Regions from separate parts of the Rhizobium sp. NLR10b genome, predicted to be linked through region 1. Evidence: predicted binding sites of a transcription regulator. Region 1 holds the regulator's gene; the other holds the start of a gene.
The links. Region 1 encodes PhoB, which activates phosphate uptake and scavenging genes when phosphate is short. Its sites were predicted from a motif close to TGTCATNNANCTGTCAT; they were not measured.

Region 1 (5,778 bases):
ACCGCCTTCCAGCAGACGACGATCACCCTGCCGATCGAATTCGCCGAAAAGACGATCGATCCGAACGGCAAGCGGGCGACCGATCCTTCGGTGCTGATCGCCGCCAACTATCCGGTTCTGCTGCGCGACGCGATCGTCAAGCAGCTGAACATCAATGCATCGAGCCGTCCGGATGTGCGCGATGCAACCGCCATGCTCTCCAAGAGCGCGCCGATCCAGCTGCGCGATCTGGTCGTCGCCGATCCCTCGATCATCGGCAAGACGGTCAATGTCACCCTGCTCGCTGATGCCAATATTGACAGTGCCAACAAGGGCCAGATCGATCTTTCCGTCGATGAGAAGAACCGCAAGGTCAACGACAAGCAGGTCAACTGGATGAACCAGATGAAGGCGGGCGGCGTTCTCCAGAAGCAATTCAACAGCGGCCTCTTCGTCAACGGCAATTCCAGCCGCCCGGAGGCCGCCGGCCTCGGCGTTGCCCTCATCGGCTCGCTTTACTTGATGCTGATCGTGCTCGTTCTGTCGCTGCCGATCGGCGTCGCCGCCTCGATCTATCTCGAGGAGTTTGCGCCGAAGAACAGGCTGACGGACCTGATCGAGGTCAACATCAACAATCTCGCCGCCGTCCCGTCGATCGTCTACGGTCTGCTCGGCCTTTCCGTCTTCATCAACTTCATCGGCCTGCCGCGCTCGGCTTCGCTGGTCGGTGGCCTGGTGCTGACGCTGATGACCCTGCCGACGATCATCATCGCCACCCGCGCGGCTCTGCGCGCCGTGCCGCCTTCGATCCGCGCCGCAGCGCTCGGCCTCGGCGCCTCGAAGATGCAGATGGTGTTCCACCATGTCCTGCCGCTTGCCATGCCCGGCATCCTCACCGGCACGATCATCGGCCTGGCGCACGCGCTTGGCGAAACCGCGCCGCTGCTCTTGATCGGCATGGTCGCCTTCGTCGCCAATGCGCCCACGACACCGCTCGAGCCCTCGACGGCCTTGCCCGTGCAGGTCTATATGTGGGCGAACGAGGCCGAACGTGCCTTCGTGGAGCGTACTTCGGGTGCCATCATCGTCCTGCTCCTGTTCCTGATCGTCATGAACATGGGCGCCATCCTCTTGCGTCGTCGCTTCGAGCGCCGCTGGTAAACGGAGTTAAACATCATGAACATGCTGACGGAAGCTGCAGTTGAAAAGGCGCTGGATCAGAAGATGAGCAACGTCCCGTATAAAATGATTGGACAGGATGTCTCCGTATATTACGGCGAGAAGCGCGCGCTTTTCGACGTGAACCTGAACATCCGCGAAAACACCGTAACCGCCCTGATCGGCCCCTCGGGCTGCGGCAAGTCGACCTTCCTGCGAAGCCTCAACCGCATGAACGACACGATCGAAGGCTGCCGCGTCACCGGCAAGATCACGCTCGACAGCGACGACATCTATGATCCGGATATCGACGTGGTCGAACTTCGCGCCCGCGTCGGCATGGTTTTCCAGAAGCCGAACCCGTTCCCGAAGTCGATCTACGAAAACGTCTCCTACGGCCCGCGCATCCACGGTCTCGCCAAGTCGAAGGCCGATCTCGACCAGATCGTCGAGAGCAGCCTGCAGCGCGCCGGCCTGTGGAACGAGGTCAAGGACCGCGTGCACGAATCCGGCACCGGCCTCTCCGGCGGTCAGCAGCAGCGCCTGTGCATTGCCCGCGCCGTCGCCGTCAGCCCGGAGGTCATCCTGATGGACGAACCCTGCTCGGCCCTTGATCCGATTGCCACCGCCAAGGTCGAGGAGCTGATCCACGAGTTGCGCGAGAACTACACGATCGTCATCGTCACCCACTCCATGCAGCAGGCCGCGCGTGTTTCGCAGCGCACCGCCATGTTCCACCTCGGCAACCTCGTCGAGGAGAACGACACCGACAAGATGTTCACCAACCCCGACGATCCACGCACCCAGGATTACATCATGGGTCGCTTCGGCTGATCCCGGCGACACGAAGCTTTCCGTTATTCGAGGACAAAGCCCCATGGCATCGACACATATTTATTCCGCCTATGATGATGATCTGAAGTTCCTCTCCAGGCGGATTTCCGAAATGGGCGGCCTGGCCGAACAGATGGTCGCGGAATCCGTCCGGGCGCTGGTCAACGGCGATACGGCGCTGGCGCAAAAGGTCATTTCCGACGATGTGATCCTCGATCACACCGAACGCGAGATTGGCGACAAGGCGATCGTCACCATCGCCCGCCGTCAGCCGATGGCCTCGGACCTGCGCGAGATCATGGGTTCGATCCGCATCGCCGCCGATCTCGAACGCGTCGGCGACCTCGGCAAGAACACCGCCAAGCGCGTCATCGCCGTGCAGAGCACAGGCGTGCCGCGCAAGCTCGCCCGCGGCCTCGAGCACCTCTCCGAGCTGGCGCTCGTCCAGCTCAAGGAAGTGCTCGACGTCTATACGACACGCGCCGCCGACAAGGCGACCGCCATCCGCGAACGCGACAACGAGATCGACGCGATGTACACCTCGCTGTTCCGCGAGCTCTTGACCTACATGATGGAAGATCCGCGCAACATCACGAGCTGCACGCATCTGCTCTTTTGCGCCAAGAACATCGAGCGCATCGGCGACCATGCCACCAACATCGCCGAGACGATTTACTACATGGCGACGGGCGCCCAGCCGGAAGGCGATCGTCCGAAGGATGACAGTGCCAACACCGTCGGCGCCGCGACGGAATAATTGTTCCGAACGAGCCGCCCGGGCCAGCCGCCCGGACCAGTCACTTGCGTGCGCGCCCGTTCGGGGCGCGCAAAGAGGTCGCAGCCAATTTCTGTATTTGCGCAGGACGCCTGCTTAAATCGTCCCGGTTTAACGCTTGTGCGCGAGGAGACGGACACGCATGATCCCGAGAGTCGCAGTTGTTGAAGACGAGGAAGCGCTGAGCGTGCTTCTTCGCTATAATCTTGAGGCGGAAGGCTTTGAGGTCGATACCATCCTGCGCGGCGACGAGGCCGAGATCAGGCTTCAGGAGCGCACGCCCGACCTTCTCATCCTCGACTGGATGCTGCCCGGCGTCTCCGGCATCGAACTCTGCCGGCGCCTGCGCATGCGGCCGGAAACCGAGCGGCTGCCGATCATCATGCTGACGGCGCGCGGCGAGGAGAGCGAGCGTGTGCGCGGACTGTCCACCGGCGCCGACGATTACGTCGTCAAGCCCTTCTCGACCCCCGAGCTCGTCGCCCGCGTCAAGGCGATGCTGCGTCGGGCCCGTCCCGAGGTGCTGTCCTCGGTGCTGAAATGCGGCGATATCGAGCTCGACCGCGAAACCCATCGTGTCCACCGCAAGAGCCGCGAAGTCCGCCTCGGCCCGACCGAATTCCGGCTGCTGGAATTCCTGATGTCGTCGCCGGGCCGGGTCTTTTCCCGTTCGCAGCTGCTGGACGGCGTCTGGGGCCACGACATCTATGTCGACGAACGCACCGTCGACGTCCATGTCGGCCGCCTGCGCAAGGCGCTGAATTTCTCCAACATGCAGGACGTCATCCGCACCGTCCGCGGCGCCGGTTATTCGATGGAGGCCTGAAGGCTGAGGGAGTGTGGGGTTGGCGTTCCCGCCAAACGCACGGCAGTACGGCTTGTGAGGCCCGCCTTGTCGTCCATCGTCGCCGCTGCGGAGCCAGCGTCGTTGCGCCGGCGAGGCTTATGCGTCTCGGCACCACCTTTCCATCGCGCCTGCAAAGCCGACTTGTCCCGGCGCCACCTCTCCTCCGTCAAGCCCTGGCATGACGGAGTGTGGGGGTTGCTAAACGCAAAGGTCACTTCCCACTCGAATAAGAAACGGCGGCCCGTTTTTTATGTCTGGCTATACCGGTCCGCTCAGCTGACCCGCGCCGCCGCCCGGCGGCGTTCGTTGATCGGCTGATAGGCAAGCTTCTGATGATAGCTGCAATAGGGCGAATTGTCCGGGGATTCGCAGCCGCAGAAATGGAAATCTTCCTTGAGCGGATCGCCGACCGGCCACTTGCAGGTGCGTTCGGTGAGCTCCGTCAGGCCGAGGCGGCGGGAAATCGGCACCACCACGTTGCCCTTCGGCACATATTCCATTTCCTCGACTGTATCGATCTCGATCTCTTCCTTCAGCAGGGTTGCGCCCTGCTGGCGGGTCACGGTGCGGGTGGCGATCCGGGAGGCGTAGTTCGGCGCGCGCGGCGCGGATGTCTGGCGCTTCGGCGTGCGCGCCGCGGTGGCCGTGCCGCCGGCCTTGGCGCGGCCGGGAAGGCTGAGCCTGTGCACCTTGCCGATAACGGCGTTTCGGCTGACCCCGCCAAGCTGCGCAGCAATCTGGCTGGCGCTCAGTCCTTCGGCCCAAAGCTTCTTGAGTTTCTCGACCCGCTCGTCTGTCCAGTTCATGCCCTGTCTCCACCTTTTGCGTTGGTGATGGCAGAATCCCTCACCGTTGTCCCGGAAGCCTCCGAAACAAGAAACGCTTGATCAATTTTGGTGACTAGTTCCGCCGCATGCAGTCTAGTAATTGAACTTTAACCTAGTGTGAGGCTGACTCCGTGACAAGAGTCGCGGGAATCCGGATGAATCGAATTTCAAGTTTTTCCCCAACTTGCTGCCTCTGCGTGTCATTTCTGCAATAATGCCTGTTGAAGGCCGAAAGTGCCCCTGTACAAGCTTGCGGCATACGCTAAGGCCGCAGTTTTGTTGACATTGCAGCGCGAAAAGGAAATAGTACCGCTCGCCGCCGAAAGGCGGCATTTTTGATTTTTCGGACCTGGTTTTGTTAGCCGGAATCCGCGCATGACAACATTGAACGGGAGACCCGCGATGGCTGAAGCCGCGCCGCTTTACGACACCTATTCTCGTGCCCCGCTGCGGTTCGAGCGAGGCGAGGGCGTATGGCTGATCGCCGAGAGCGGCGAGCGTTATCTCGATTTCGGCGCCGGGGTCGCCGTCACCTCCGTCGGCCACGGCAACCCGCATGTGGTCGCGGCGCTGAAGGAGCAGGCCGACAAGGTCTGGCACCTCTCCAATATCTATGAAATTCCCGGCCAGGAGCGCCTGGCCAAACGCCTGACCGACGCCACCTTCGCCGACAAGGTGTTCTTCACCAATTCGGGCGCCGAGGCGCTCGAATGCGCCATCAAGACGGCGCGCCGCTATCAGTTTTCCAAGGGCCATCCCGAGAGGTTCCATATCATCACCTTCGAAGGCGCTTTCCACGGCCGCACGCTGGCGACGATCGCCGCCGGCGGCCAGGAGAAATATCTCGAAGGTTTCGGCCCCAAGGCGCCGGGTTTCGATCAGGTGCCGTTCGGCGACATCGATGCCGTGCGTGCCGCCATTACCGATGCGACGGCCGCAATCCTGATCGAGCCGGTGCAGGGCGAGGGCGGCGTGCGTGCCGCCACCAGCGAATTCATGAAGGCGCTGCGCCGGATCTGCGACGAAAATGGCCTGCTGCTGATCCTCGACGAGGTGCAGACGGGCGTCGGCCGTACCGGCAAGCTGTTTGCCCATGAATGGTCCGGCATCACGCCTGATATCATGGCCGTCGCCAAGGGCATCGGCGGCGGTTTCCCGCTCGGCGCCTGCCTTGCAACCGCCGAGGCCGCTTCCGGCATGAAGGCCGGCACGCATGGTTCGACCTATGGCGGCAATCCGCTGGCCATGGCGGTCGGCAGCGCCGTGCTCGACGTCATCCTCGCCGATGGCTTCCTTGAGCATGTGCGCGACGTCGCGCTCGTCTTCCGCCAGGGACTGGCCTCGCTCAAGGATCGTTA
Region 2 (5,778 bases), on a different contig from region 1:
TCCCAAGGGGCGGAAAGGCGCTTTTTGTTGCCCTCGGTGGAGACGTGGATGCACCGCTCCCAATCGACCTCCACGGCCAGGCATTGCTCAAGCCCCAGAATTCGACGGGACTCGCCGGTGAAAAAGGGGCCGGTAGCGCAATTGTCAAGTAACCGGTAAGTGGTGCATCATATGCACCACCGTGCACCACTCTTCGTTACACCGAAGGTCCGAAGCCTGTGTAATATGGAAGGCGTAGACGGCATTCCGACTTCGGTTCGGTCGAACCACTTTCCTTGTGAGGGACAGGATTGCGCAGAGGGAAATCGTTGGCAGATGAACCGGCAGGGGTTCAGAAACGCGGACGTTTGCCACCATTATCCATGGTGCGCGCTTTCGAGGCGGTCAGCCGGCTGGGCTCGATGCGCAGGGCCGCGGACGATCTCAATCTCAGCCACACCGTCATATCCCGTCACGTCCGCAACCTCGAAGCCTGGCTTGGCACACGGCTTGTCGATGCCGGACCGCGCGGCATCAGGCTCACGGCGGAAGGCCGGATTTTTGCCGAGACCGTGGGGATCGCTTTCGACCTCATTGCCAAGTCGACGGCGGAATTGCGCCCAGCGGTCAACCGCACCGTGTTGCGCATCTGGTGCGTGCCGGGCCTCGCAACGCGTTGGCTGACGCCGCGCTTCAATCAGCTCCAGCTTGCCTTGCCCGGAATCGATTTCGTGATGCGCGCAACCGATCTGGAACCGGATTTCACGCGTTATGAGGCCGATGTGGACATTCGCTACTCTGACGAGCCAAGAGGAAATGTCCGCTGGATCTTGCTGGAGAGGCCCCGCATGTTTCCGGTTACAAGCCCCGAATGGATCAGCAGGAACGCCCCAATACGCACTCTCGATGATCTGGTGTGCCAGCCGTTGATCCATGAGGAAAGCCGCGACCAATGGCGCCAATGGTTCCACAAGGCCGGCTTCGAGCATGAAGTCGTTTTGAATGGTCCGCGCCTCTGGTCGGCCAATCTGACGGTCGATGCGGCGGTCGCGGGCCAAGGAATAGCGCTTGCGACGCGTTTGATCGCTGCGGATGACCTGCGCGCTGGGCGGCTGGTCGAATTGCTCGAAACGGATGTTCGGCTCGGCGGCTACTATTTCGTCGGATCGCGAGAACGCTGGAATGAAGTGACCTTGGCGCGGTTCCGCGCATGGATGCAACAGTCAATCGCTGAAACTATTGGCGGTCATTCGTCTGATGAAACCAGCAAGCCGGGGCGATAGGAGGGGGTGGAACACGCTTTCCTCGTTTGAAAAAGGGCGCACAGCCGATCTCACGCTCCCGATATGGCCAGCCGCACCGTCTCACTGACGAACCCGGTCTTCCCGCCGGTGTAGAAATCCCAGTCGCCGCCTGCCGCCACAGCCAGCCGGCGTTTCAGCTCGGCATAGGCCCGGGCTCTTTCCGGGTGCTCCCTGAGATAGTCGCGAAACAGGATGCGCTCGCGGTGCGCGCGATTATCGGCTCCGCAGAGATAGAGCTTGAATCCGTAACCCGGGTGATCCCGGGTGAAGGCCCAGCGTTTCTCTCCCCGATCGCCGTGGAAGACGAAAGCGGCCGCGCGCATCGCATCGATCGCCGTCGGTAGAGCGTCGTCGGAGATCGTGACGATATCGAGGTCGATCTTCGGCTTGGCGGCCAGGCCGGGAACCGACGTACTGCCGATATGATCGATGGAAAGCACGAGATTGCCGAGCAGGATGGAGATCTCGGCGCTGATTTCGGCAAAGAGCCGCAGCCAGGACGGGTTGTAGTCGACCACTTTGACGGCGCGCATGCCCTTCCTCGCGATTGTCGTCAGCGCACTTCGGCCAACAATCCGTCCAGGATCGCGATCATCTTCTGCTCAGCTTCTTCGAGCGAGCCGCTATTGTCGAGCTCCGTGACGTCGTAGTCGCCACGCACGGTCAGCGGCCCGCGGGCGAGCCTGGCCATGATGTCCTCATGTGTCTCGCGGCCGCGCGCTTCCAGCCGGCTGGCGAGCACTTCGGGACGGGCCGTGACGTTGATGACCTTCAGCCGCGGGAAAGCGGCTTGGAAGCGGTGAAGCGCCGAGCGCGAGCCGTTGGCAACGACGACGTGGCCTCGCGACAGCGCCACCGAGACTTCGGCCGGAATGCCGTATTTCAGGCCATGCGCTTCCCACCAGACGGCGAAGGAGCCTGACTGCTCCATGGCGGCAAAGCCTTGGAGAGAGACGGAAAGATGATCCTCGCCGCCGGCGTCACGGTGGCGGGTGATGACGCGGCGGGCGAAATGCACATTGTCGCGGCCGGCAAAACGTCGCGCAGCGAGGTTCATCAGCGTGTCCTTGCCGGCGCCGCTCGGCCCAACGACGACGACCATGATGCCCCGTTCGGCTCCGGCTGCTGCATGTGGTTCGTGCGGGGTCATGCGACACGGCGTCCCTGGCGCCAGACGGAGCGTGTGACCGGCACGCCGTGCGAACGGTGGACACGGACGAGATCGGCGCGCAGCCCGGTCGCGATCCGGCCGCGATCGTCGAGGCTGACCGTGCGGGCGGGCGTCGATGTCACCATCGCGATCGCTTTCGGAAGGGTGATGCTCTCCACCTCGTCGGCGAGGATGAAGGGTGCATGCAGCAGGCTGAGCGGCACGTAGTCGGAGGACAACACGTCGAGCACGCCCATTTCGGCGAGATCGCGGGCGGCGATGTTGCCGGAATGGGATTTGCCGCGCACGATATTCGGTGCGCCCATCAGCACGCTCATGCCGTGCTCGTGCGATGCCCGGGCGGCATCGAAGCTGGTCGGAAACTCGGCGAGGCGCACGCCATTGTCGATCGCCTCGTCGACATGAGAGAGCGTGGCGTCGTCATGGCTTGCGACGGTGATGCCGCGCTCGGCGCAGACCTTGGCGATGGCATTGCGATGAGGCGTCGAATTGCGCGCCGATTCCGCCTGGCGCTTGGCGACGAAACGGGCAAAAGCCTCATCGCTCAGGCCCCGCTTCTTCTGGTAGTAGAAGATATACTGATCCATCGTCTGGAACTGCCGCTGGCCGGGCGCGTGATCCATCAGCGAGACGAGCCGCACATGCGGATCCTTTTCGAAATCGGCGAAATGTTCGAGCACGTTGTCGGCCGAGACCTCGCAGCGCAGGTGCAGGAGGTGCTCCGCGCGCAGCCTGCCTTCCTTCTCCGCCGATTGGATGGCGTCGGCCATCTCGCGCATCTCGCCATGTTCGAAGCCGCCGTCCTCGTCCGCGCCCATGCGCAGGCAGTCGAAGACCGTGGTGATGCCCGATGTGACGATCTGGGCGTCATGCGCCTGGACGGCAGCCGTCTTGTGCCAGCGGATGCCCGGACGTGGCTGATAATGGCCTTCGAGATGGTCGGTATGCAGCTCGACAAGGCCGGGAATGACGTAGTCGCCCTCGAAATCTTCGCCGGCTACCGAATTGCCTTCGGAGATATCGACGATCTTGCCGTCGCGGATGAGGATCGATCCTGAAAGGACGTCCTCCTCGAGAACGATGCGGGCGTTGGAAAAGACGGTCTCTTTGCTCATATCGTCAGGTCTTTCAGCTTTTGGCGCCGGAAAGCGGCAGCCAGGAATGAACTTTGAACGGGGCGCCGCGCGTCTCCTCGATGAAGACGGCGAGGCCGGAAATCGAAAGCGGCCGGCCGGTAAAACCGGCAAAACGCTCCGCCAGGACCGTTTTCATCACCTCCGCGCGTGTCTCCGGCACCTGGCCGCTCAGAGTCATGTGGAACCCGAAATCCTCCATGACGTAAGGATAGCCCCAGCGTTGCAGATTGGCGCGCTGGCTGTCGCTGAGCTTCTCCGGGTTGCGTCGCGCGATATCAGTCTCGGAAAGCGTAGCGCGGAACGGTTCGAAGGATTTTACCACCTTTCCGGCGAAATCCTGAAGAGGTTGGTAAAGAGAACCGGGAACCAGTGCAAAAAAACGGCCAAGCTGGCCGAGCACGAGTTCAGGAATCTTGAAGGCCGGGGTGCGCGCCGCGAAATCCTCGGCAAAGGTGATGAGATCCCGTTCGGTGACGGAAGCGGCAAGCGAAAACGGCGCCTTGATCGTCGCGTGAAAGCCGTAGCGGCGTGGGTCGGCGGTCAGCTCGAACTGCTCTGCCGCACTGAGTGTCTCATGTTCGGGTGCAGGATAGGTTTTGCCGGTGAAAGCATCGCGGCCGAGCCAGAGCGAAGCCGCGCCGGTCAGGGGATCATCCTTCGGCGGCGAGAAATAGAGAGCGTAGCGCAAGGCTTTTATCCTGGGGATCGTCGAAACGGGGAGCGCAATGTGCAGTGATTTGGCGGCGAACCGCAAGCAGGCTCCCGGCTAAAAGATTTCCGTGACAGAATGATGATGGCGGCAGCGTCGCCGTCGCCCCTCGTCGAACGGTCAGTGCGTCTTCGTGCCCATCAGCCGGTGGCGCAGGACGTTCGAGGCGGCGTCAAACAGGAAGACGACGATCAAGATCAGAATGACCATATAGGCGACGTTTTCCCAGTTGGCGTTGGTGCGCATCGCCTCCCAGAGTTTGAGGCCGATGCCGCCCGCGCCGACAGCGCCGATGATGGTCGCGCCGCGCACGTTCGATTCCCACTGGTAGAGCGTCTGGCTGACGATAACCGGAACGATCTGCGGCATGATGCCGTAACGATGGACGAGCACCGTTTGGGCGCCGGTTGATTTGATGCCTTCCCGCGGCTTGTTGTCGATATTCTCGAGCCCCTCGGAATAAAGCTTGCCGAGCGTGCCGGTCTCGGTGAGGAAGATCGCGCCGCTGCCGGCGAGCGGCCCGGGGCCGAAGGCGCGCGTCAGGAACAGCGCCCAGATCAGCATGTCGACCGAGCGCAGGAAATCGAAGAAGCGTTTCAGGATCTGGTTCAGGAGGCGGTTCGGCGTGATGTTGCGCGCTGCCAGGAAGGCGAGGGGGAAGGCGGCAAGCGCGCCGAGCAGCGTTCCGAGAAAGGCCATGACGATCGTCTGGAAAAGCTTGGTCCAGACGTCGCCATGCTGCCATTCGCTGTTGTTCCAGATATCCTCGAAGGCGAGCGATAGGTTGGTTTGGTCGGGCTTGATGCGCGGGCCGGAAACAACGAGGCCGATGACTTCGCCGACCGGTTTGTCGAAGAAGGAGGATTGCGTGTCGAAGATGAAATTCGCCCAGCCGAGGAAGCGTTTGCGGACCTTCACGCGATCGACGGAAATGCTGACGTCGCCGGCAAAGCCGAGATCCGCAAGCACGTTGTCGTCATAAACAGTCATCCAGCTCGGCACCGGCCCGACCACCTCAGGCGCGCCGCTCGATACGTCGACGGGGACGCTGACGCCGTGCGCGGTCACGATCGTTTCGCTCTTTGAGACGGTGACGCTGCGGCTGATGCCGCTGATGGAAACGGTGATGCTGCCGTCGGGATTGTTGAACACCCAGTCCGGGTGCGGATGATCGCCGAGCGGTGAGAAGCGGGGATAACGCACCTCGATCGAGCCGTCGTCCTGGATGCGGAGGTCCGGCTGGACATCGTAGCTCACCCATTGGCTGAGATAGATGCCGACGCGTTCCCAATGGGCCTCGGCGAAGAGCTTGGGCAGGTCGAAGAACCAGACGGCATAGAGCCCGTAGAGCAGCGTCGCAATGAGGATCATCAGCCCGCCGAAACGCTGGCGGAACGATCGGTGGAAATATTCCGGATAGCGCGCGTCGATCTCATGCATGCGGTTTGCGTCAATCACCGTCATGGCGGCCTCAATGTT

Region 2: the regulator PhoB is predicted to act here: its motif matches at 4,370-4,386, upstream of HJB91_RS25920 (DUF1045 domain-containing protein).

Annotation. Positions count from the first base shown of each region.
Region 1 covers NZ_JABDWV010000003.1:263,050-268,827, forward strand. The annotation lists gene pstA (phosphate ABC transporter permease PstA) at 1-1,140, shown strand, start outside; gene pstB (phosphate ABC transporter ATP-binding protein PstB) at 1,156-1,971, shown strand; gene phoU (phosphate signaling complex protein PhoU) at 2,015-2,728, shown strand; gene phoB (phosphate regulon transcriptional regulator PhoB) at 2,889-3,572, shown strand; gene HJB91_RS06205 (GcrA family cell cycle regulator) at 3,866-4,399, opposite strand; gene HJB91_RS06210 (aspartate aminotransferase family protein) at 4,823-5,778, shown strand, end outside.
Region 2 covers NZ_JABDWV010000018.1:63,297-69,074, reverse strand. The annotation lists partial or broken gene HJB91_RS31185 (LysR family transcriptional regulator) at 363-524, shown strand; gene HJB91_RS25940 (LysR substrate-binding domain-containing protein) at 552-1,262, shown strand; gene HJB91_RS25935 (GrpB family protein) at 1,313-1,816, opposite strand; gene phnN (phosphonate metabolism protein/1,5-bisphosphokinase (PRPP-forming) PhnN) at 1,837-2,433, opposite strand; gene HJB91_RS25925 (alpha-D-ribose 1-methylphosphonate 5-triphosphate diphosphatase) at 2,430-3,569, opposite strand; gene HJB91_RS25920 (DUF1045 domain-containing protein) at 3,583-4,278, opposite strand; gene phnE (phosphonate ABC transporter, permease protein PhnE) at 4,420-5,763, opposite strand; gene phnE (phosphonate ABC transporter, permease protein PhnE) at 5,771-5,778, opposite strand, start outside.